2 linked regions of the Runella sp. SP2 genome follow. The protein of the gene in region 2 interacts with the protein of the main gene of each other region in a pairwise test. Links are inferred from orthologs where the notes say so. Each region holds a gene or a part of one and is shown on either strand. Other genes may lie near its edges.

What was found.
Region 1: the proteins of DTQ70_RS18800 (region 2) and abc-f interact in binary tests that used the Escherichia coli proteins (3 or more experiments, as listed by UniProt). The link is inferred for Runella sp. SP2 from one-to-one orthologs.

The regions. Positions count from the first base shown.
Region 1 is NZ_CP031030.1:4,132,955-4,144,917, forward strand. What follows is about bases 6,245-9,135. They hold abc-f (ribosomal protection-like ABC-F family protein), read right to left. Parts: upstream 8,702-9,135; coding sequence 6,788-8,701; downstream 6,245-6,787. Other genes in these bases: DTQ70_RS16445 (response regulator), read left to right, coding at 6,245-6,654; DTQ70_RS16455 (PQQ-dependent sugar dehydrogenase), read left to right, coding at 8,768-9,135. In the rest of the region: DTQ70_RS16415 (cbb3-type cytochrome c oxidase N-terminal domain-containing protein), read left to right, coding at 1-93; cytochrome c oxidase accessory protein CcoG, read left to right, coding at 146-1,558; DTQ70_RS16425 (FixH family protein), read left to right, coding at 1,570-2,004; DTQ70_RS16430 (sulfite exporter TauE/SafE family protein), read left to right, coding at 2,058-2,756; hemN (oxygen-independent coproporphyrinogen III oxidase), read left to right, coding at 2,949-4,310; DTQ70_RS16440 (PAS domain-containing sensor histidine kinase), read left to right, coding at 4,350-5,591; more of DTQ70_RS16445, read left to right, coding at 5,596-6,244; more of DTQ70_RS16455, read left to right, coding at 9,136-10,966; DTQ70_RS16460 (GNAT family N-acetyltransferase), read left to right, coding at 10,999-11,963. UniProt on the Escherichia coli protein: Genetic data indicate it may be involved in ribosome assembly or function.
Region 2 is NZ_CP031030.1:4,692,650-4,705,045, forward strand. What follows is about bases 3,896-7,219. They hold DTQ70_RS18800 (2-oxoglutarate dehydrogenase E1 component), read right to left. Parts: upstream 6,871-7,219; coding sequence 4,096-6,870; downstream 3,896-4,095. Other genes in these bases: odhB (2-oxoglutarate dehydrogenase complex dihydrolipoyllysine-residue succinyltransferase), read right to left, coding at 3,896-4,048; DTQ70_RS18805 (PorP/SprF family type IX secretion system membrane protein), read right to left, coding at 6,954-7,219. Also shown: DTQ70_RS18785 (McrC family protein), read left to right, coding at 1-933; lpdA (dihydrolipoyl dehydrogenase), read right to left, coding at 973-2,376; more of odhB, read right to left, coding at 2,501-3,895; more of DTQ70_RS18805, read right to left, coding at 7,220-7,871; DTQ70_RS18810 (TlpA disulfide reductase family protein), read right to left, coding at 8,119-9,540; DTQ70_RS18815 (redoxin domain-containing protein), read right to left, coding at 9,555-10,652; DTQ70_RS18820 (carboxypeptidase-like regulatory domain-containing protein), read right to left, coding at 10,693-12,396. UniProt on the Escherichia coli protein: E1 component of the 2-oxoglutarate dehydrogenase (OGDH) complex which catalyzes the decarboxylation of 2-oxoglutarate, the first step in the conversion of 2-oxoglutarate to succinyl-CoA and CO(2).

The sequences.
Region 1 (11,963 bases), 560 kb from region 2 along the record:
AAAGGCACAAAGCCTGCGACTCCGAAAGCTCCTCAAGGAGAAATTTATACCGAAGCTCCCGCTGCGGCGGATAGTACCGTAGCCGCAAAATAAGTCACCTCAACCCCGTCCTTCGGACGGGGTTGAGGTTAAACGAATTCTCATCATGCAACCCCTCGATACACACCCCGACTTCGACGAATCGTTCCGCGATAGTTTTGCGGCTGTCGATGATACCACTGGGAAAAGAAACTGGTTTTACCCTCAAAAACCAACTGGAAAATGGCATAACCGCCGCGTTTGGTTTACCATTTTTCAGCTCACTGTAATGTTTGCCTTGCCGTTTATCAAAGTAAATGGCCAACCCCTCTTCTTGTTCAACATCCTAGAGCGTAAGTTTATCGTTTTCGGAATTTTCATTGGCCCACAAGATTATTGGCTTTTTGGGCTAATGATGATTTCTTTCTTTGTATTTATTGTACTTTTTACCACCGTTTTTGGGCGAGTTTGGTGCGGATGGGCTTGTCCGCAAACGGTATTTATGGAAATGGTTTTCCGTAAAATCGAGTACGTCATCGAAGGCGACTGGAAAGCCCAACGTGCCCTTGCCAAAGCGCCTTGGAACAGCGAAAAAATCACCAAAAGAACCCTCAAAGCGGTTATTTTCTTGGCATTATCGTTTGCAATTGCCAATCTGCTGTTAAGCTACTTTGTGGGTATTGACCGCCTCGAACGCATCATCTTAGAGCCAATATCAGAGCACTTGACTTTATTTTTGGGTATCTGCGCTTTTACCCTAGTTTTCTTTTGGAATTTTGCCTGGCTACGCGACCAAGCTTGTACCGTTGTGTGTCCTTACGGACGCTTGCAAGGGGTATTGCTTGATAAAAACTCAGTCGTGATTGCCTATGATTATAAACGTGGCGAACCGCGTGAAAAACTTCGTAAAGGTGCCGAACGTACCGCTGGCGATTGTATTAACTGTTTTCAGTGCGTGAATGTATGCCCAACAGGTATCGACATCCGCAACGGTACCCAAATGGAGTGCGTCAATTGCACGGCCTGTATCGACGCCTGCGACAACATCATGGAAAAAGTGAACCTGCCCAAAGGCTTGATTCGCTACGACTCGGAAAACAATATTTCTGCGGGTAAAAGTAAACTCATTACCACCCGTACCATTGCTTACGCAGTCGTATTGACGGCGCTTTGGGTGGGTCTAGGCTATGCTATTTTTACCCGAAACGACACCGAAACAACGCTTTTGCGCGCTCCAGGTTCTCGATTCATCGAAAACCCCGACGGTACCATTAGCAATCTTTATACCTTCAAATTGTTTAATAAAACCAATCATCCCATCCAGCCTGAGATGAAGTTGTTGTTCCCCAAAGGCACCTTAAAATTTGCGGGAATCCCTAACCTCAACCTCGAAGCCGCAGGAATGGTCGAAGGTTCGGTATTTATTACCATTCCAAAATCCGAACTCTCCAAACGCCGCACCGACGTTTCCTTGGGAATCTACGCCGACGGCAAGCAGTTGGAAGAATTTAAAACAACGTTCATTGCACCAGAAGAATAAACATTACAATTATGAAACTATCTTGGGGAACGGGCATTTGGGCATTTTATGGCTTATTTGTCTTAATGATATTAGCGATGGTCGGAATGAGCATCGTCCAAAAAATTGACCTCGTCACCGACAATTATTACGAGGAAGAAGTAAAGTTTCAGGGCAAAATTGATAAAATCAACCGCGCCAAACAACTAACTACTCCCCTATCTTGGGAAGTAACCGACGCAGGCATTCGGATTCATTATCCTACTGAATTAAAAGGCATTAGCGGAAAAATTAACCTTTATTGTCCTGCCGACAATCGGAAAGATATGTCAATGCCAATACAGGTTGGAACCGACGGTACGCAGTTTATTCCGAGTCAGAAGATTCATACGGGTCGCTACCAACTCCAAATCGACTGGCAAGCCAACGGCATCGGATACTGGAACGAAGGAACACTCAATATTTAAGGGTGGCAAGGGTTGCTCACAACCCTCAACACATAATCTCGACATTCAAAACCATGTTTTACCTAGCTTTTTCCCTCGGACTAATGAGCAGCCTACACTGCGTGGGGATGTGTGGGCCGATTGCACTGGCACTCCCCGTACACCAACGCTCAAAATGGGGAAAGTTGGGCGGAATTCTGTTGTATAACCTTGGTCGAGCTACTACTTACGCCCTCCTCGGTTTTTTGCTCGGTTTTGTTGGTAATGCGCTCAATTTGGCAGGACTCCAGCGTAGTTTGTCGATTGGTACAGGAATAATTATGCTGGCCGCCGTGGCGTACTCTTCGCATTGGCTAGACCAACTCGGAACACCTTCTTTTCTTCAAAAAAGTGTTCAATGGTTAAAAAAACAATTAGGTACGCTCCTCCATCAACGCAGTTTTAGCTCCCTTTTTATGCTCGGTACACTCAATGGACTTCTGCCCTGCGGGCTTGTCTATATGGCACTCATTAGCTCCATAGCCACGGGAGGCCCTACCGACGGGGCGCTTTTTATGGCTACCTTTGGACTTGGTACTCTTCCCGCTATGAGTGCCGTGGCGTTTGTAAAAAATCTTTTTTCTAATTTTCTCCGCAGCCGTGCCCGCCAATGGATGCCTGCTTTTGTGGCCGTTGTCGCCATCGTGCTCATTCTCCGTGGCTTAGAAGTAACAGGCTGGCCGATTTTAGGTTTAGAAAACCGTGAGATTCCTGTTTGTCATGGCGGGAGGTAGGTTTGTTTTCATATCTTTTGCTACAAACGTTATGCCTCTCCGAGGCTAATCTTTAATCGTTTCACTGAAACGATTAAAAGCGTTTTCGCCTATTTTAATAAAAACAGCCATTGACATTTTTCCAATCAGCCTGACCAATGTCATATTTTACTTTTCCAATAGCTTGCATTTTTGGTAAAACACCTATTTACCATGAACACGCAACTACTTCAGAAATACAACGTGCCTGGGCCTCGCTACACCAGTTACCCGACAGTGCCTTATTGGGACAAAACCCCACTTACCGAAACCCGTTGGAAAGACTTGGTAAAAGATATATTTGAAATCAGCAATACGTCCGAAGGAATTAGCCTCTATATTCACTTGCCGTACTGCGAAAGTTTATGCACCTACTGTGGCTGCAATACTCGCATTACGGTCAATCACAAAGTAGAACAACCGTACATTGCAGCCGTCTTGAAAGAATGGCAGCTTTATCTTGATTTTCTACCCAATCGCCCCCAAATCCGTGAGTTACACTTAGGAGGAGGAACGCCCACATTTTTTAGCCCTGAAAATCTCCGAACGCTGATTTCGGGTTTGTTTGAAAAAGCCGACATCCATCCTAACCACGAATTTGGGTTTGAAGCGCACCCAGCTAGTACTACCGACGCGCACCTCCAAACGTTGTTTGAACTAGGTTTTCGTCGGATTAGCATTGGGGTTCAAGATTTCAATCCCGTTATTCTTGACCTCATTAATCGCCCTCAAACGTACGAACAAGTCAAACATGTAACCGAAAAGGCGCGTGAAATTGGTTATACGTCGGTTAACTATGATTTGGTTTATGGTTTACCACGGCAGCAAGTAGAAGGAATGACCCAAACCATCGGAGAAGTGATTCAGCTTCGTCCCGACCGCATTGCGCTTTACAGCTACGCCCACGTACCTTGGGTAAAACCAGGTCAACGCAAATTTACCGAAGCCGACTTACCAGATGCCGCCAAAAAATTAGCGATTTATGAAGCCTGTCGTAATGCCTTAGAGTCAGTGGGGTATCACGACATCGGGATGGATCACTTTTCACTCAAAACAGATACACTTTATCAGGCCCTTGAAGATAAAAAACTCCACCGCAATTTTATGGGCTATACCACCACCCAGACGCGTTTGCTGGTGGGCTTGGGCGTGTCGGCCATCGGGGATTGTTGGTGGGGCTACGGTCAAAACGAAAAAACGGTCGAGAAATACTACGAACGCCTCAACGCAAACGAGTTACCGATTTTCAGAGGCCATGTTCTGACGCGGGAGGATTTGATTCTACGACGTCATATTTTGCAGTTGATGTGTCATTTTGAAACCACTTGGTTCGATTCCAAAGACCAATGCCAAGCGCTTTACGAAGCCCTTGCCCGACTGGAAGAACCCGAAAAAGATGGCCTTGTTAGCATCGAGCCCTATCACCTCAAAGTAACGCCCGAAGGCCGCTCTTTCATCCGTAATATCAGTATGGCATTTGACGCGCGTTTGTGGGGCGATATACCACAAACAGCCATTTTTAGCCAAACATTTTAAAATTCTTTTGGAAAAATCACCGTAACCTCCGTATTTGGTATGTTAGAAATATTCATTCAGCAAACCCAAGCGATGAGAAGACACGTCGAAATGTTAGATGCACTCTTTAAAAGTGCAACGGAGGGAATTATTGTCGTGGATTCGTGGGGAGCTATACAGTTGGTCAACCCCAAAGCCGAAGAATTATTTGGCTACGATGAAGACGAGTTGATTGGTAAGAAAATAGAAATTCTTATTCCTCAACGATATGCCCGCAATCACGTAGATCACCGCATGAATTACTCCCAGCATCCCAAGGCAAGGAACATGGGGAGAAACCTAGACCTCAATGCCAAGCGTAAAGATAATTCGGAGTTTCCTGTCGAAATCAGTTTAAGTCCGTTTGCCACCAGCGATGGCGAATACATTGTAAGTTTTATTATCGACATTTCGCTGCGCAAAAAACAAGAGGAGGCATTGCTAGAAGCACACCGCCAAATCCAAAGCCTTAACGCCGACTTGGAAGAGCGCGTGCAGCAACGCACCCGTGAACTGGCACATGCGCTAGAGGAGATTGAGCAGTCGAAACAGGAAGTGATGCGGGCGCTGGAGAAAGAGCGCCAACTCAACGACATGAAGACGAAATTTGTGACGATTGCCTCGCACGAATTCCGTACGCCATTGGCGACTATTCTCTCTTCTGCGTCTTTGATTGGACGTTATACGCACGCTGAAGAAGACGAAAAACGTCAAAAACACGTCCAACGTATCAAATCCACGGTAACAAACTTGACCGAGATTTTAAACGACTTTTTGTCGCTCGGCAAACTCGAAGAAGGACAAATCCGCAACGTGCCGATTGTGTTTCCTGTTACTGATTTTTGCAAAGAATTGGTGGACGAACTCAAATCAGTTTGCAAAGAAAACCAGCAGATTATATACACCCACGAAGGTGATTCTGAAGTGTGTGTCGATCGTCATTTGCTCAAAAATGTACTCATCAATTTGCTTTCAAACGCCTCCAAATATTCGGACGCGGGCAAGCAAATTTTCTTACGTTCATCTAAAAAAGAAAAAACCGTTCGCTTTGAAGTACAAGACCAAGGCATTGGGATTCCCGAACAAGACCAAGCGTATGTGTTTGACCGCTTTTTCCGCGCACACAACTCTGGGACGATACAAGGAACTGGCCTTGGGCTAAACATTGTAAAAAAATACATTCAGTTGATGCAAGGCGAAATCCAGCTTACGAGTCAACTGAATCAAGGAACGACGGTGTCTCTCGACCTTCCGAATTGTTAGCCACATGAAGACCATTCTACTGATAGAAGACAATCCCGACATGCGGGAGAATACGACCGAAATTTTGGAGTTAGCACACTACAATGTACTAACGGCAGAAAACGGCAAGAAAGGCATTAAAATCGCTCAAGAACAGCAGCCTGACCTGATTATTTGCGACATCATGATGCCCGAACTCGACGGCTACGGGGTGTTGCATTTGCTCAGTAAAGAAGCTGAAACGGCCAGTATTCCCTTTATTTTCTTAACGGCCAAAGCGGAAAAAGCCGATTACCGCAAAGGAATGACCCTTGGGGCAGACGATTATTTGACCAAACCTTACGACGACGTAGAGCTGCTCAGTGCGGTAGAAACGCGCTTGCGTAAAAACGATTTGCTCAAAACAGAGTATTCACGTACAGAAGAAGGTCTGACGCAGTTTTTGAACGAAGTAAAATCGTTTGAATCGCTCAAAAAACTGTCAGAAAACAAAAAAACGAAGCTCTATAAAAAGCGCGAAACGGTGTATTCGGAGGGAAGTTATCCCAATGCCGTTTATTTCTTAAAAAGTGGAAAAATCAAAAACTCAAAGACCAATGAGTTTGGGAAAGAATACATTGTAGAGCTTCACAAACCTGGCGATTTTTTTGGGTATTTAGATTTATTGGAAAACACGCCCTACCAAGAATCGGCCGTGTCGCTGCAAGACAGTGAAGTGGTTATCATTCCCAAAGATGAATTTAATAGCCTTCTCTACAACAACCGCGACGTAGCCACGAAGTTCATCAAAATGCTTTCCAATGAAGTGCGCGAGCGGGAAGAGCGATTGCTGAAACTTGCCTACAACTCCGTACGAAAACGCGTAGCCGAAGCGCTGATAATGCTAGCCAATCGCTACCAAGAAGATAAAACAAAGCCTTTTGCCATTGCCATCACCCGCGAAGATTTAGCGAGTATCGTGGGCACCGCGACCGAAACGGTTATTCGCACCCTTTCTGATTTCAAAGACGAACATCTTCTCGAAATGAAAGGAAGCCTGATTACGGTACTCGATTATGAGAAACTATCTCGAATGAAGAATTAATAGTGCCGTGATGAGGGTTGTGGTAAGGGTTGCTCACGAAGTGATGAGGGTTTCTCAAAACCCGACGAAACGACGAGTATATGCTGAGATGAGACCCTCCAAGTTTTCAAAACTTGGAGGGCCTTTGTTTTAACTACCCCAACTCCTCCATTTCCATCATGGCATTTTCCCACGCGTCGGTGGTCGCCGCAATTTTTTGCTGGACTTCGGTGTATTTTCTATTCACTTCGGCCAATTTCGCCGCATCACTGTAAATGGCAGTGTCAGCCAACTGTGCTTCCGCTTCTTTCTTACGTTTTTCCAACTCGTCGATTTCTTGTTCGAGTTGGGTGATTTTTTTCTGAAGCGTCTTTTGCTGGTGCGACGAGCCCGAAGACGTATTCTTCGTAGGCACAGGCGCCGAGCGTTGCGGTACTACCACAGTTTCCGCAGGGACTGCTACCACTTCTTCTTGGCGTTCTTCTTGCCACCACTCGTACTCTTGGTAGGTACCAGGGTATTCTTTCACTTCTTTTTCTTCGATGTACCAAATTTTCTCCGCAATGGCTTCCACAAAGAAACGGTCGTGAGAAACCACCACAAACGACCCTTCGTACTGACGAAGCGCCTGAATGAGGATATTCACCGACTGCATATCCAAGTGGTTGGTAGGCTCATCGAGCAACAAGAAATTGGCTTGAGACACCAACACTTTTGCCAACGCAACCCGCGATTTCTCCCCTCCCGATAACACCTTAATTTTCTTAAAAACATCGTCACCCGTAAACAAAAAGCACCCCAAAATCGTCCGACATTCGGTTTCGGTTTTGGTCGGATTGGCGTATTTTAATTCTTCTAAAATCGTATGTTCTATATTAAGCGACTCCAACTGGTGCTGGGCATAAAAGGTAAAGAGCACATTATGACCCAGTCGCCGCTCCCCTTCGACAGGCTCGGTGCCTGCAATGACCCTCAACAACGTGGATTTTCCTTTACCATTGGCCCCGATAAGCGCAATTTTGTCGCCGCGCTCCATCGTTATATTGGTATGTTTCAGGATTTCCTTTTCGCCGTATGCTTTCGAAACATCCTCCAATTGAAGCACATGACGGCCTGGCTGGGTCGTAAATTGGAAACGAAAATGCACCTTGGCATTTTCATCCACTACAGCCTCCACCCGATCCATTCGTTCCAACATTTTGGCGCGGCTTTGGGCTTGTTTTGCTTTGGTTGCTTTGGCCTTAAAGCGCTCAATAAAGCGCTCCGTTTGGCGGATTTTAGCCTGTTGGTTTTCGTAAGCTCCTTTTTGAATCTCGTTACGAAGGGCTTTTTCTTCGAGATAAAATGAATAATTCCCGCCGTAATAGTTTAACTTTTGGTTGCTTACTTCCACCATTGTATCGCAGACATTGTCCAAAAACTCACGGTCGTGCGAGACCACAATCACCGCATTTTCGTAGCTCTGAACATACTTTTCCACCCACTGAATCGAAGGCAAGTCCAAGTGGTTGGTAGGCTCATCGAGCATGAGCAAAGAAGGTTTTTGTAACAGCAACTTGGCCAGCATCACGCGCATTCGCCAACCTCCCGAAAACTGCCGCAGCGGTTTTTGTAAGTCACTTGTCGAAAAACCAAGTCCTTCCAAAATCTCCTCAGCTTTCGACTGAATGGTATAGCCGTCCAATGCCTCAAACTCCTCTTGCAGGCGCGCAAGTCGATCCACCAGTTTATCTTCGTAATTGGTTTCCATTTGATGAATTACTTCATCTATCTGGCGTTGAAGCACCAATTGGCGCTCAAAGGCTTGCAAAGCTACCGTCAAAATAGGCTCATCACTTTGGTAAGAGAGCAAATCTTGGTTCAAAAACCCAATGGTACAACCACCTGCTTTTGAGATATTTCCTGCATCGGGCTGGTAGTTACCCACAATCAAATGCAGCAGGGTGGACTTCCCTGTTCCGTTCAGACCAATAAGGCCAATTTTATCTTTGGGCTTGATATGAAGCGAGGCGTTTTCGTACAAAGCACGGTCGCCGAGATAATACGAGAGGTTGGTAATCGAAATCATGCTACAAAGTTAGCGGTTTTCAAGTAAGGTATTTATATTTGGGTACTACCAAACCGTTTCTAAATCATGAAAAAGGCAGCGTTATGTCTATTTTTATTTTTTCTCTTCTCATATACTCTAAAATCGCAGAACCAAATACCTCAAATTCAATTAACCGAATATGCAGCCGGATTTAATCAACCAAGTGATATTGAAACTGCGGGCGATAATCGCTTGTTTGTTTCTGAGCTTACGGGGAAGATTAAAATCATTCAGAATGGGATTGTTCATCCAACACCTTTTTTAGATATAAGTATGACTGGAGCTTCGATTTATAGCTTCTGTTTTTCTCCTAATTACTCTTCTAATGGTATTTTTTTTGTTTATTATCGAAAACAAGACGGGCTAGGGCAAATTGTAATGTTCAAGAGAAACCCTTCCAATCCTAATCTTACCCTCACTGGGTCAGAAGCCAAGATTCTTACCTTACCCTATTTAGTTCCTGGTGGACATACAGGTGGAGAAATTGCTTTTGGGCCAGATGGATACTTATACATCACAACAGGAGATGATGGTTTAGGGACGCGTAAAACCATGGGAGATTCTCCAGGCAATGCCCAAAACCTCAAAACTGTACTGGGAAAAGTTCTGCGAATTGATGTCAGTACTGCACCCAATTATAAAATTCCAACTACCAATCCCTACCAAACCCTTGGAGATAGCATTCCTGACGAAATTTGGGCACGCGGTTTACGTAACCCTTGGCGAATGAGTTTTGACAAGCAAACAGGTGATTTGTGGATTGGAGACAACGGCGCTGACCATTGGGATGAAGTCAATTTTTTAGCCCACCCTAATTTAGGCGGGGCTAATTTTGGCTGGCGATGTTATGAAGGTAGTCACCCTTATTCCTCTAATGGGTGCAGTGATACTACTCTTCTTATCTATCCAATTCAAGAATATCAAGGCTGGGTATCTGATACTACAAGTGGTGCTTCGGTTATGGGCGGATATGTCTATCGGGGAAACCTATATCCCGCCCTACGAGGGCATTATTTATATGCAGATTGGGTCATGGGTAAATTTTGGACACTTTTTCGTTCCCCAAATGGTCAGCGCATCAATACATTTCAAGGTATTCTCACTTCCTCTCCTGTCACTTTTGGCCAAGACACCAGCGGAGAATTGTACGTTGCGAGCTTAGATGAAGGGAAAATTTATCAAATTGGGCTTAAATCTACCCTTTCAACTCCTACTATTAATGTTGCAGCAGTACCTGCAAGTTGCGGATTAAAAGGCCAAAGTGTTAATAATGATGCTAAGCTAACAATCCAAGGTAATACTATCACTGATAGATATGATTTTACATTTGGCATTAACTACACAGGAACTGCCAATTATACAGTAGGTTCAAAAACTATTCCTTTAAACGGTGTTTTAGTCGCAGACCTACCTAATCCAATTTCCCCGCAAACCATTACTGTACGTATTTTCAGTATTACAAATTCTCACATAGACATTACTACCACACTTGCATCTACAACTTGCATACCATGCCAATTCCCTGCTCCGCAGCCACAATCCATTGATACAAGCGCTTGCATAGGCACTATTCTCAATATCTCAGTAAAAGGGTGTAGTGGACTGTACACTTTAAAAGCTTTCAGCGACTCTCTACTCACTCAATTATCAAGCCTTACGGTGAATAATAATTTTATAACTACACCCACACTCACTAGCCCATTAAAAGTATATACTGCGTGTGTACATACGACCTATCCTGAATGTAAAAGTAACTACGCTCTATTGTCAGTAAAAACTCATGATATCCCCGTTGCCTTCAATGCTCTCAACATTACAAATACATCCTTTGACATTCGATGGCAGGCTTCTAGAAACGAAAGTTATTTACTCAAATATCGTGTAAAAAACACTACTTCCGACTGGATAACCCTTCCTGTACTGACAGCAGATTCTACAGGAATATTTTCCACAATGCTATCTTCGCTCAATCAGGCAACAATTTACGAATGGGCCGTATCTAATGTTCATTGTCACAACTTTACGATTCAAGAAACACGAACTCTGTCTTGTCCTCCCACAATAACTCAGCTAGTTGGCCCAGTTGCCCCCGCAACCTATCAAGCCCACGAAGTCATTCAAAGTAAAGGAACGCTACTGGGCGGAAGTACTTCATTTTATGCAGGAAAAACCATTATCCTCGCACCTGGGTTTCAAAGCGCCTCTAATAGTACTTTTAGTGCTCAGATTAAAGGTTGTGATTAAGTTCTTATCTTTGCCCGACAACACACGAACGAATGACACACCTTCTTCCAAAAAATAAGGTTCAGGCCACTATTCAGCGGGCTTTTTCTTCGTTGGTGTTCGTCAATGACCCCGATGCGCTTACCCGTTTTCGGGGTCGTTGGTCGCCTTGGCTCTTCAATACGCCCTTGCACGTCGTTCACCAACAAGCCGAGCAAGTTTATACTTTTGTGCTCACCGATGCCGAGACGCAGCAAGAACTTCACGGTTTTTTCCATCTTTTTGTCCAAAATCAGCAAGGGATTAGTCCGCTAAGGGCATCGTTTGGGTCGTTTGAAGTAGCCGAAGTTGTCAGCCATGCCGATTTTAGTGTTTGGTTAAACTCCATTGAATCTTTTGCCGTATCGCACGGCATCACGTCGCTGTCGATTCGTCATTACCCAAGCTGTTATCATCCTGCCCGTAGTTCGTTTATCAAGCGCGGATTGGTGCGGCACGGTTTTCAGATAAACCAGTCCTCTATCAATCACTACATTTCGGTAACCTCGCAGCCTTTTGAGACAGAGCTTCACGCCTCCGAACGGCGACGATTACGAAAGTGCCAGCTAGCAGGTTTTCGATTTGAAGAATGGGTAGCTCCTGATGCCAAACAAGTGTATCAGTTTATTGCCCATAACCGCCAACGACTCGGGTATTCGCTTTCTTTTCGTGAAGAGCAGCTGCGGCTTTGGTTGACCGTTTTTCCTGAAATTTTTCGGGTATTTTGCGTCAAAAATGGCGAAGAAATTGCCTCATTAGGGCTAACTGTCCGCGTTGGAAAAAATGTACTCTATCACTTCTGTCCCGCCGACAACCTGACCTATCGACAGTACAGCCCCTCGGTGTTATTAACCAAAGGTTTGTACGAATTTTCCCAGCAAGAAGGTGTAACCATTTTAGATTTGGGCATCTCAGTTGACGCCACTGGCCAGCCTAAAGCCAGTTTGGCTCGTTTCAAACGAAACCTTGGCGCTCAAGA
Region 2 (12,396 bases):
CAATTGCAACAGGCACACTTACCCGTTTGGGAGATTTTTATCTCCGCGTTTATTGCCGAAATTGAACAATTGACCCGACAAGGGATTCAAAAATCGTACGAGACGGTGGAGGAACAAAGTCGTTTTTTGAAGGGAAAATGGCAGTATCATCGCCAAAATCACGCCCATCCTGAATTGTTGGCCATTGAACATGACCAATTTATAGCAGACATCTTACCTAATCGATTGCTCAAAACCTGCATTGAGTTTCTAGCCAAACGAAGCCAATATTTACCCAATCAGGCCAAATTACGAAAGTTGCGTTTCATTTGGGACGAAATACAGCCCTCTTCTACGCTGGCGGAAGACTTTCAAAAGGTTCAACACTTAGCTCGAAGTTTTGATCGCTACACTCAAGCTTTAAAATGGGCAAAAATTCTGTTGATGAACCAGTCGTGGAGCACCTTCGGAAAAAACACCAACGAGTCGCTTTTATTTCCTACTGAGCAACTGTTTGAACGATATGTAGCACAAGGTTTTAAACGCTATTGTCAAGGGTATGAAGTAGTTTATCAAGAAACGGCTCACCATTTAGTGCATCGCCACGACGGGAAACCTCAATTTAAACTACGTCCCGACTTGGTTTTGCGCTTTCAGGAACAAGTCATTGTTATCGACATCAAATGGAAACGCATTGCCCCCGATGCTCCCAATTACGGCATCGACCAAGCGGATTTGTACCAGCTCTACGCCTACGGCCAAAAATACCGCGCAACCGAGTTGTATTTGCTCTATCCTGCTCATGAGAGTTTTACGACTTCCCTACCCGCTTTCAGGTTTGAGGATGCGCTTCCACTTACCGTTCTCCCATTTGACATAACCCAGCCTTTATCGACGAGCATGGGAACGATTCGGGCCATTATAGCCCATCAAAAAAATACCCCGACAAGCTAGCTCATCGGGGTATCAGTGATTTGGCTATAAATTCAAGCGTTACGCATTCAAGGCGCGGTTGCCAGTGGCTGCTAAACACGCTTCTTTAAACGCTTCGGTATAAGTCGGGTGCGCGTGCGACATACGGCTAATGTCCTCCGCCGATGCACGGTATTCCATCGCTACTACGGCTTCCGCAATCATGTCGGCAGCACGTGGACCAATGATATGAGCGCCCAAAATTTCGTCCGTTTCTTTGTGAGCCAGTACCTTTACCGTACCATCGATGTCCATACTAGCGCGGGCACGTCCCAACGCTTTGAACGGAAACGAACCCGACTTGTAAGGCACACCTTTGGCTTTGAGTTCTTCTTCCGTGCTTCCGACACTTGCCACTTCTGGCCATGTATAAACAACGCCTGGAATCAACGAATAGTTGATGTGTGGTTTTTGGCCAACAATGGTTTCGGCTACAAATACGCCTTCTTCTTCGGCTTTGTGGGCGAGCATTGCTCCGCGAATCACGTCGCCGATGGCATAAATGTTAGGAACTTTGGTTTGAAGTGTATGCTCGTCCACTTCGATTTTTCCGCGGTTATCAGCGACCAAACCTGCATTTTCAATTGCTAAACCATCGGTATATGGGCGGCGTCCTACGCTCATCAAACAGTAGTCACCCGTAAATGTTACGATTTCACCTTTTGGATTTTCGGCCGTAACCACTACTTCGTCTCCTGTATTTTCAACTGACTTCACTTTGTGACTGAAGTAGAAGTCGGTACCGAGTTTTTTCAAGCTACGTTGAAGCTCTTTACCCATTGTTCCGTCCATGGTAGGAATCATAGCCGAAGCATACTCTACAAAGCTCACTTTTGCACCGATACGGGCATACACAGAGCCTAATTCAGCCCCGATTACCCCTGCTCCAATCACGATTAAGTGCTTTGGAACTTCTTTCATTTGAAGGGCTTCGGTAGAAGTAATAATGCGTTTTTTATCGATAGTTACCCCTGGCAAAGATGAAGGTTTTGAGCCTGTTGCAATAACGATATTTTTTGACGTTACCATCTCAATTTCACCCGAATCTTTGGTCACTTTTACCGTGTTTTTATCCACGAAAGAACCTTTTCCTTGGTAAACGTCGATTTTATTTTTCTTCATCAAAAACTCTACTCCTTTGCAAACTTGGCTGACAACCTCGCTTTTGCGGGCAATCATCTGTGCCAAATCCACCTGCAAGTTTTCGAGTTTGATGCCATGTTCAGCAAAGCTATGCGCCGCATTGTAGTAATGTTCTGACGAGTCAAGCAATGCTTTTGAAGGAATACAACCTACGTTAAGGCAAGTTCCTCCCAGCGTTTTATATTTTTCGATGATGGCCGTTTTCAAGCCTAATTGAGCACAACGAATGGCGCAGATATAGCCTCCTGGCCCTGAACCGATAACGATAACGTCGTATTGCATTGGTTAGTTATGAATTTATGTGCCGAAGCACGAGTTATTAGCTATTTTTAGTCTCACTTTTGCATAACCAGAACTCTCTATAAAACAGCAAAGACGCCTTGAAAAAGCGTCTTTGCATTGATTTTTATACTTCCAACAACAAACGTGTTGGATCTTCAAGGATTTGCTTCACACGTACCAAGAAGCTTACTGAGTCACGTCCGTCGATGGTTCGGTGGTCGTAGCTAAGTGCCACGTACATGATAGGACGTACTACGATTTCACCATTTACTACCACGGGGCGTTCTACGATGTTGTGCATACCCAAAATCGCCGATTGTGGTGCGTTGATAATTGGGGTCGAAAGCATCGACCCAAAGATACCACCGTTGGTAATGGTAAATGTACCACCTTGCATTTGGTCGATGGTCAATTTGTTGTCACGGGCCAAACCTGCCAAGCGAATGATTTCTTTTTCGATTTCGGCAAAGGTCATTTTTTCAGCATTGCGAACCACAGGCACCACCAAACCACGGTCAGTCGAAACGGCGATTGAAATGTCTGAGTAGTCGTTGTAAACCACTTCTTCCCCGTCGATGAACGAGTTTACGACAGGGAACTCCTGCAACGCAATCGCGCACGCTTTGGTAAAGAACGACATAAAGCCGAGGCCAACACCGTGTTTTTCTTTGAATTTATCTTTGTATTTGGCGCGTAACTCCATGATAGGCTTCATGTCCACCTCGTTGAAGGTCGTCAACATGGCCGTTTCATTTTTCACTGCTACCAAACGGCGAGCAATGGTTTTACGCAACGAAGTCATTTTTACGCGACGCTGTCCGCGTGGATCAGCAGCTTTTGGAGCGGCTGGTGCCACAGGGGCTGCTTTTGGAGCAGGGGCAGGCGTAGCTGCCGCTGGCGCTGCAACTTGCGCTTTTTCGGCGTCTTCTTTGGTAATACGTCCACCAACACCTGAGCCAGCTACCTCCGATGCACTAATGCCTTTTTCCGAAAGAATTTTGGCAGCGGCTGGCGATGGGTGACCCGAGGCATAACCACTTGCCGATGCCACTGGCGCAGCAGCTGGGGTTTCTACGGGAGCTGGGGCTGGAGCAGCGGATTGGCTAACCCCTCCGCCTACTTCGATGCGGCAGATGGTCGCACCAATAGGCAAGGTAGCACCTGCTTCGGCAACAATGCGGAGTGTTCCTGCCGCTTCAGCAGGAAGTTCAAAAGTTGCTTTGTCCGATTCCAATTCGCACAAAACCTCATCCAATTGTACTACATCGCCGTCTTTCTTATTCCAGTTGGCAATCGTCACTTCCGTCACCGATTCTCCTACCGTTGGCACTTTCATTTCTACCACTTTAGCAGCTACGGGCGCCGATGCTGCGGGAGCAGGGGCAGGTGCCGCCGCTACTGGAGCAGGTGTAGGAGCGGGGGCAGGTGCCGCCGCTGATGCTTCGATAATACAAATCAAACCACCAATCGGCAGAACATCTCCTTCTTGGGCTTTGATACGCAGTACGCCATCGGCTTCTGATACTACTTCAAACGACGCTTTATCAGAGTCTAAGCTGCATATTACTTCATCACGCTTGACGCTTTCCCCGTCTTTTTTCACCCAAGAACCAATCGTTACTTCGGTGATAGATTCCCCAACGGTTGGGACTTTTATTTCAATTTGTGACATCCTTCTTATATCCTTTACGTGCTGAAGCACAAGTTAATCGTTTATTGTTATTTTCCAGCAAAAGCTTGTTCGATGAGGTCGGCTTGCTCCACCGTATGAATTTTCATGTAACCCGTTGCAGGTGATGCACTTGCTTTGCGGGCAATCACACTTCCCAAACCAATTTCTGGGAATTCACGGAGAATAAACGACCAGTAACCCATGTTTTCTGGCTCTTCTTGCACCCATACAACTTCGGCTTTTTTGTACTGTGACAAGTACGCCTCTATTTGCTTTTTGGGGAATGGGTGCAATTGTTCAACCCGAATGATGGCCACGTCTTTGCGCTGGTCTTTTTGTTGTTTGTCATACAACTCCCAGTAAATTTTACCAGTACACAACAACACTTTTTTCACCTTTTTAGGATCCGCATACGTATCGCCGATGGTTTCTTGGAAACGACTTCCTTCTAAGAAATCGCTCATTGGCGAAACTGCCATTGGACTACGCAACATCGACTTAGGCGACATCAAAATACACGGCTTACGGAATGGCGTCGTTAGCTGACGACGCATCATGTGGAACAAGTTGGCAGGGGTTGTGATGTTACACACATACATATTATATTCTGCCGAAAGAATCAAGAAACGTTCTGGACGGGCGCTTGAGTGCTCAGGGCCTTGGCCTTCGTAGCCGTGTGGCAGAAGCATCACCAAGCCGTTCATGGCATTCCATTTTGATTCGGTAGCCGCAATAAACTGGTCAATCATGATTTGGGCACCGTTGGCAAAATCTCCAAACTGTGCTTCCCAAATCACCAATGCGTGGGGGTTTGCCATGGCATACCCGTATTCGTAACCCATTACTCCGTACTCTGAAAGCAATGAGTTATAGATTTCAAATTTACCTTGTCCTTCGCCAATGTAGGCCAAGCTGTTGTGCGTAGCGTTGGTTTCGCTTTCGTGCAATACCGCATGGCGGTGCGAGAAGGTACCACGCTGCACGTCCTGCCCTGTCATACGAACCGTTCTACCTTCGGCCAAAAGCGAACCGTAAGCCAGCAACTCACCCGCTGACCAGTTGAAAGGTTTTTCGCCCGCAAAAATCTGCTTGCGTTCTTCCAACACCTTTTCAATTTGTTTCAGCACCTTGAAATCGGCAGGAAGGCTCGAAAGGGCGTTACCCACTTTCTCAATCACTTCTTTAGAAATACCTGTTTCGGGCGACTGCTCAAAATCCTCTGGTACTGAGCGGCGCAATTCTGCCCAATCACGTTCAAGCTTTGGACGCTCGTAGGGAAGTTGTTTCTGTTTTACTTTTTGCAATAATTCTTGCAGTTCTCCTTCCAACTCAGCGCGCATTTGGTCGGCAATCTGCGCATCCAACTCACCGCGTTCCGTCAATTCTTTCAAGTACAAATCACGGCCGTTGAGTTGCTGTGAAATTTTAGCGTACATCGTCGGTTGCGTAAAACGCGGCTCATCCGATTCGTTGTGGCCGTATTTACGGTAACAAACCATATCGACAAACACATCACGGTTAAACTCCTGACGGAATTCAACGGCCACTTTCATCACAAACGCTACTGCTTCTGGGTCGTTACCATTGACGTGGAAAATAGGCGCATCCACAATTCTGGCGATATCCGAACAATAAATCGACGAGCGGTCGTCTTCGTGGTCGGTTGTAAAGCCAATCTGGTTGTTAATCACAAAATGTAACGTTCCTCCTGTGTAATAGGCAGGAAGATTCGACATTTGGGTTACTTCATATACGATACCTTGTCCAGCCACGGCGGCGTCACCGTGAATCAAGATAGGTAATACAGGATCATATTTATCTTGACCTGGAATGTGGTTGTAGTGCTCATCCGCACGGGCACGCACGTATCCAACTACTACTGGATTAACCGCCTCCAAGTGCGACGGGTTTGGCATCAGCTTGAGGCTTACGCGTTTACCTTCGGGCGTTTCGATTTGGCTCTCGTAACCCATGTGGTATTTTACGTCACCATCACTGAATTCGTCCAACACCACGTTTTCTTCAAATTCATTGAACACTTGCTCGTAAGGCTTGTGCATGATGTTGGTCAGTACGTTGAGGCGACCACGGTGCGCCATCCCTACTACTACCTCTTCCACGCCCAACTCAGCCCCACGGTTGATGGCCACGTCCAAAGCTGGGATAGCCGCTTCACCACCTTCGAGTGAAAAACGCTTCTTACCCAAAAATTTGGTATGTAGGAAGTTCTCGAACGTAACGGCGTCATTCAATTTTTCGAGAATTCTCTTCTTCTGTTCAATTGTTGGATTGAAATTAAGAAACTCATTTTCAATCTTTTTACGCAACCAGCTCTTCACTTTACGATCGCGGATGTATTGGTATTCAAAACCAATTTTACCCGTATAAACTTTTTGGAGAGCGGCGACAATTTCGCGGAGGGTAGCAGCACGGCCAAACACCTCAATACCCGCTTCAAAAACAGTATCTAAATCTGCTTCTGCGAGGTTAAAATCTGATAAATCGAGTTCTGGATAGCGATTTGTACGCGGCCCGAGTGGGTTGGTTTGCGAAGCCAAATGTCCCCGTTGACGATACCCTCTAATAAGGTGTACCACTTCCATTTCTTTACGGGTATGACTAGCCGAGACGGGCTTTTCGGTCGTAGCCGTTCCGTTTCCGTTTAGAGTAGGCTTTGAATCACCGTATTTGAGTGAAAATTCAAACCCTTCGAAGAAACGTTGCCAGCTTAAATCAACGGAGTCAGGTTGTTGTTGGTATTTTTGGTACAACTCTTCAATGTACGCAGCTTCTGAATTCGCTATATATGAGTATTTTTCCATTTAAAAACCACTTAGTTTCAGGGGCGCAAAGTTAGCTTTGAATTTGTAATTAATTGCAAAAATCGTATAGTTTTAGCAAAAATCTAATCTCTTTGAGGATTCGGTTGAAGGGTAAAAACAATTTCGTGGATTCCCTTTCCCACTCCTGCGATGTTATTGGTTTGGGCGTTAAAATCCTCTACTCGACGAGAACTATACGCATAACCAATCCGAATGTTCTTCGATATGTCGTATGCAAGCAAGAGTTGCCAGTAAGTTGTACTGCCAAATCGAACCGATAACCCGCCCGTAAAGCGGTCTTGTGCAGTAGCAATGGCGTTTAAATCAAGACGCATTTTTGACTTTTCGGGCTTGGTAAGAAGTAGAGATGGCTTGACGATGATTCCGTCGCTTACTTCTGATTTCATCCCTAGTTGGACAAAAATGGGGCGTTGGTAATTGATTAATCCGCTCGTGCTGTTGTACCCGTACTGCTGTTTGAGGATTTCGGGCATCGACACTCCTCCAAAAAACGTTTCATCTTCGTAATAAATTCCAACCCCTGCGCTTGGCAAGGCTTTATTGATGTTTCCGCCCGTATTGAGCACATCGCGCGCAGGCAAAACGTTGATTCCACCCAATGCCCCAATCGACAATTTTTGCTCTTCTGATATTTTGTGAATGTAGCTAATACTCCCAAACACGGCCGTATTGGCCGACACGCGGTCGTTTAGCCCTTGGAGTCCTAGGCCAATTTTTCCGTTCGCTACGGTTCCGTCCATGGCAAAAGATTGGGTAATGGGCAACCCTTGCACGCCCGCTACAAATTGACGACGCAATACAGCATTGAAATGGAAGGTTTCACGGATACCCGTTGCGGCAGGATTAATCGCCAGTGGATTTACCAAATACTGGGCATACTGCACTTCGCGCTGGGCTTGGACGTGGTAAGCGGTTAGCAGTAGGCAAGAAGCCGTTAGCAGAAAATTGGCCGTTTGTCGTAAATATCGTTTTTTCATCATTACACGAGTTGATTCATTCATCAACGCAAAAGAAAGCAGGAATCTTGCCAAACACAACAAAAAAAGCAGAAGTCCTCATGAGCTTCTGCTTTTTGATAGGTAGCGAGTGAATTTATTGCAAAATCTTCATATTTTCTATCAAAGGAGACAAACATATAGAATACTTCGTTGTAAGAAATTTTGCAGGTGACTAGGCAAAGGTAGAAACATAGTTCACATTGGACGGATAGTCGTGGAGATTATTATTTTAGCGAGTTGGCTCAAGTAAAACTCGTTCAATCGTCTTTAAAAAATCTTTTCCTTCATTGTATTTAGGTCTCGGTGGATTGGTATCCGCAAACTTTCCTTCTTTGTCGATGATAAAGTAACTTGGCAAACCCATGACACCGTATTGCTTTGCAACTGTGTCTTTAAAGCCATTTTTTAACCGTATGTGATGCCCCACTATCCCCCATTTAGCAATGGCTTTCTTCCAGTCACTCTCTTTGTCGTCCAAAGAAATGCTCAAAAACACTACTTTGTCAGGCGCACTCAAGGATTCTTTTATCTTTTTGACGTTTTTGGCCTCCGCAATGCAAGAACTACACCAACTCGCCCAAAAATCCAACACAATTACTTTGCCTTTATAGCTTTCTAACTTCGCCAATGCCTCAACTCCCAAATCAAATGCTTTTTGTCCTTCGGCCACTACTTTTGCTTTGATTTGCCTACCTTTCAAAAAAGGGATGTATGGACTATTTGGATAATCTTCAACGTATTGATCGTAAAGCTTTTGGTTCGTGGGATTCCAGCCTTCTGTTCTGAGTTTATCAAAAATTTGGTACGCAAACTGGTTTTCTGCCACCTTTGGATGGTATAAACTCCGCTGAAAATCCATCAAGCTCATCGTCGAACTTTTAAACATCACCTTCATGTCATTGTACAAAAAAGAGGATAACGCATCTAAATAGCCAACGTAATACAAAGATTTTGCCGTAGTATCACTTTGTAAAGGCATTGTTCGCGTAAACTTCTTCAGTTCATTCGGCAAATCATAGAATGGAATGGGAGGCTTGTTTTCGGGCAATAATGGCGTAAAACGGTAACTATTCACCTCTCCCTTGATGTCAGCATACCTGACCTTTGCAAACAGAGGCGACGTTATTTTCTCAAATTTGGCTAATAAATTTATCCTTCCCGCCTCAACAGAATCAATGTATTTAAACTGAAATTCAATAGGCTTACCAAAATTTTGCATAAACTTCTCGCCCCAAGAACCCCAATTGCGGGCATCTTCCACGTAATAATTATACTTGGCAGCATTTACTCCTTTAAACGACATTGTTTCCAAAATTTTTGTGGCATCAAAATACATGGTCACACTGTCCCCCTTTTCGATAAGCCAGTTTCTCAACACAACCGACGATTCATTACTGTGATAAAAGTGAATGTAAGCTAAGTCATCTAAAACCAGCTTCAACGTAAACTTATTCGCTTTGTCTAGCTTCGCTTCTATGATTTCACGCTCTCCCACTAAACCATGCCGAAGCAAAATAAAAGACATGGAAGAATCGAGCGGGTTTTTGATTTCTCCAGAAATAGTTACGTTCTGGGAGAAAACCTCTAGTGTAAAAACCAATAAATAGCTGTAAGACAAAAGGAGAATAGTCCAGGTCGTTTTGAGACGCATAAAAATTGAGAGGTTTATTTTTTGCGCAATATTTCTTCCACTTCTTTCAAAATTCTCGAATCACCTCTCTTGACGATTTTAAGATTTTTGTCCAGCAAAAAGTACGTTGGATAAAACGTGATATTCAACTGCTTCGCTAACGTTTTACGTCCCAGACGTAACTCCTCTATTTGCGTCCACCCAATGTCCTTTTTCTTGAGAAGCGCGCGAAGCTGCGCACTGGGCACTTCATTTTCTCCCGCAATCCCTATGATTTGAAGGCGTGACGCGTCAAAAGTCGTGTATAAGTTTTGTAACTCAGGTATCGCCTTGATGCACGGCCCGCACCAACTCCCCCAAAAATCCAGCAAAATGTAATCCGATTTTATTTCCGACAAGTTGACTTCTTTGTCCTCAATACTCCTCGTATTAAACGGCCGAATGCGAACCCCTTCGCCTACACTCTCTATTTTCTTGATTTCGTCCATAATCGCTTTGTGAAACGGATGGTTTCCCCAAGCAGCTGCGTACGCTTGCAGTTGCTCATTACATACACTTTTGGACCAAGCTCTCCATCGGCCTGCCAACAAATAAAAGTCTATAAAATTCCTGCGGGGCGTAAAAATGATGCTATCCAACTGTTTGTTTAACTCTCCAACAGCTTGGCTAGACTTTAACATGAATTTTTCTGCCCCTAATGTGTCCCCAGCCGCTAGTAATTTATTGTACTCAATTGTATTTGCTACCAATTTGTCGCGCACTGGCAATACCATATTTTTATCAAAATCATCCCATTCGGTTGTTAACGTGCTGCCTTTGACAGTAAACTTACTGGATTCATCAAAGATCAATTCCACGTCGCGCTCCCAAACAAAATCTTTGAAGGTTTCTATTACGTTATTTGCAACAATTCTGTAAAACGTCAAAGGTGCATTTTTGCGATTTAGCGTCGCTGTTCCTTTGGCAGCGATTGTGAGTGAGTCAAATGGTTGCATTGATTTGTATCCTCCCATTACTTCCACTTGAACCGTTATAGGCTTCTCTGTTGTGTTTTGAATGGTGAGGTTTTGTGCGACGGCAGTTAGGCTACTCACAGCCCCCAATATGCCTACTAGAAATGACCAAAGCTTCATCGTAACGTTTGTTTATGGATTTATAAACTAACTTTTGGTTTTAACGTACCCGAAGCTCATGCGTAAAAGGCTGATTTTCGAGCGTTAAGCCGTTGATGGTGACGTAATAGGTGACACCTCTGGGTAACAGAAAACGAACCAGCACTTCTCCTTCTTTCGACAACTCCGTGGTTGGCTGCCAATAAAACAGTTTTCCTTCGTTGACGGAGGCCGTAGGCGCAGCGGAGTGGCTCACCGCCCGCTTGGTCACGACATTGATAGCCCCATTTTTACCGCGCAACCCCAACAGTGGATTCGCGCGTTTGATGACTTCAATGCGTTCTACTTCGCTTACGGGAATGGCGCTGAGGCTTTGCAGGGTTCCGTACGGAATTCCATCCAACAAAAAAAGCGGTTCCTCTTCCCCCGACGATGTTGCCCGCAGGCTGTACCCTCCCCCTCGGATTCTCGCTCCTTTTCGGCTAAAACCGCCGTTGTCGGTTGTTTCAAAAATATCAACCCCAGGTACTTTGCTTTGCAACGCCGTGATGACGTTCCCCGAAATAATGTCTCGGAGGTCTTTACTTTCCACCACGTAGTCTATTTTTCCCAACAAAGTTTGGGTAGCGCGTTTGTTTTGTTTGACCTTCACTTTTACCTCTTCCAACGTAATGGCGTTGTTGGGAGCGACGGCCACCGACGAAGTATCAGTAATGGCCACGACTGGCAACGACGTATCGGCCGCGCTCGCTTGCAGGTCTTCAATAACCGCAATCGATACTTTTCCCTGCACGGGCGTTCCGTCCGTTTTTTTCACTTGGATGCGAAAAACCGTCGAATCTCCTTCAAACGAATGTTTGACCGATACCAGCGGTGCGGGGAGTGCCTCTAACGCACTCAAAATGGGGGCTTCGGCTTCCGTTTTGGGCAATAACAACTGCCAATTAGCGGATTCGGGCAGCGGCTCAGGGTCAAAGTCCAGCGGCAACAAATCGGCGACTCGCCCTTCGGCAATGTCGCCCGCCCATTCGCTGCTGTTAGCGTCAAAAAGCAAGCCCGAGGTTGTCACTTCGGCTTTGCCGCCTTTGATACGCAGCCACGACACGGGAAAAGGAGCATCTTGGTACGTCCCGATTCGCGCCACTTGGTTGACATTGAGCACTTCAATTTCATTCCGAATGTACAATTCCCTTGACATCGGAAACTTGCCCATTCGTACGGCCGCCGTATCGTTGAAAGGAAACAGACGCTTGCCCAACTGCGGGTTCAAATGCGTAAATGTGGTTTTTTCGTGGTAGGTAGGACTGACTTCATACACCACAAACCCTTCTTGCTTGAGTTTGTTTTGGGCCAGTGCTTTCAGGAAGTGCCGCTCCGAGCCTTCATACGCCCGTTGGCGGTTTTCGGCGACTTTCTTTTGTTGTTTGGGGTCTGTCAATTTTATTTCTTCAAACCGCGCCAAGCCCGCAAAGCTACTGCGTATAGGTGAAACCGTTGCCCGTTGAAGTTCAAAATAGATATTGTATCCCAACGCTTTGTTTTCGATGGCAATGGGCTGTTTGGCCGAAGCCGAAAACGTATTGCCGTCCCCATCAAAGTCAACGACCCAAGCGTTCAGAATTTTGGTATGACGAACATTTTCACCCGTCCCGACAAACGCCTTCTCAAATTTTTTGTACTGCTTGAGCCACGTTTGGTCGCGCGTACCTTTAACGGCTATTTCGGCGATGGTTTGTTGGGAAGGAACCAGCGAAATGGGAAACAA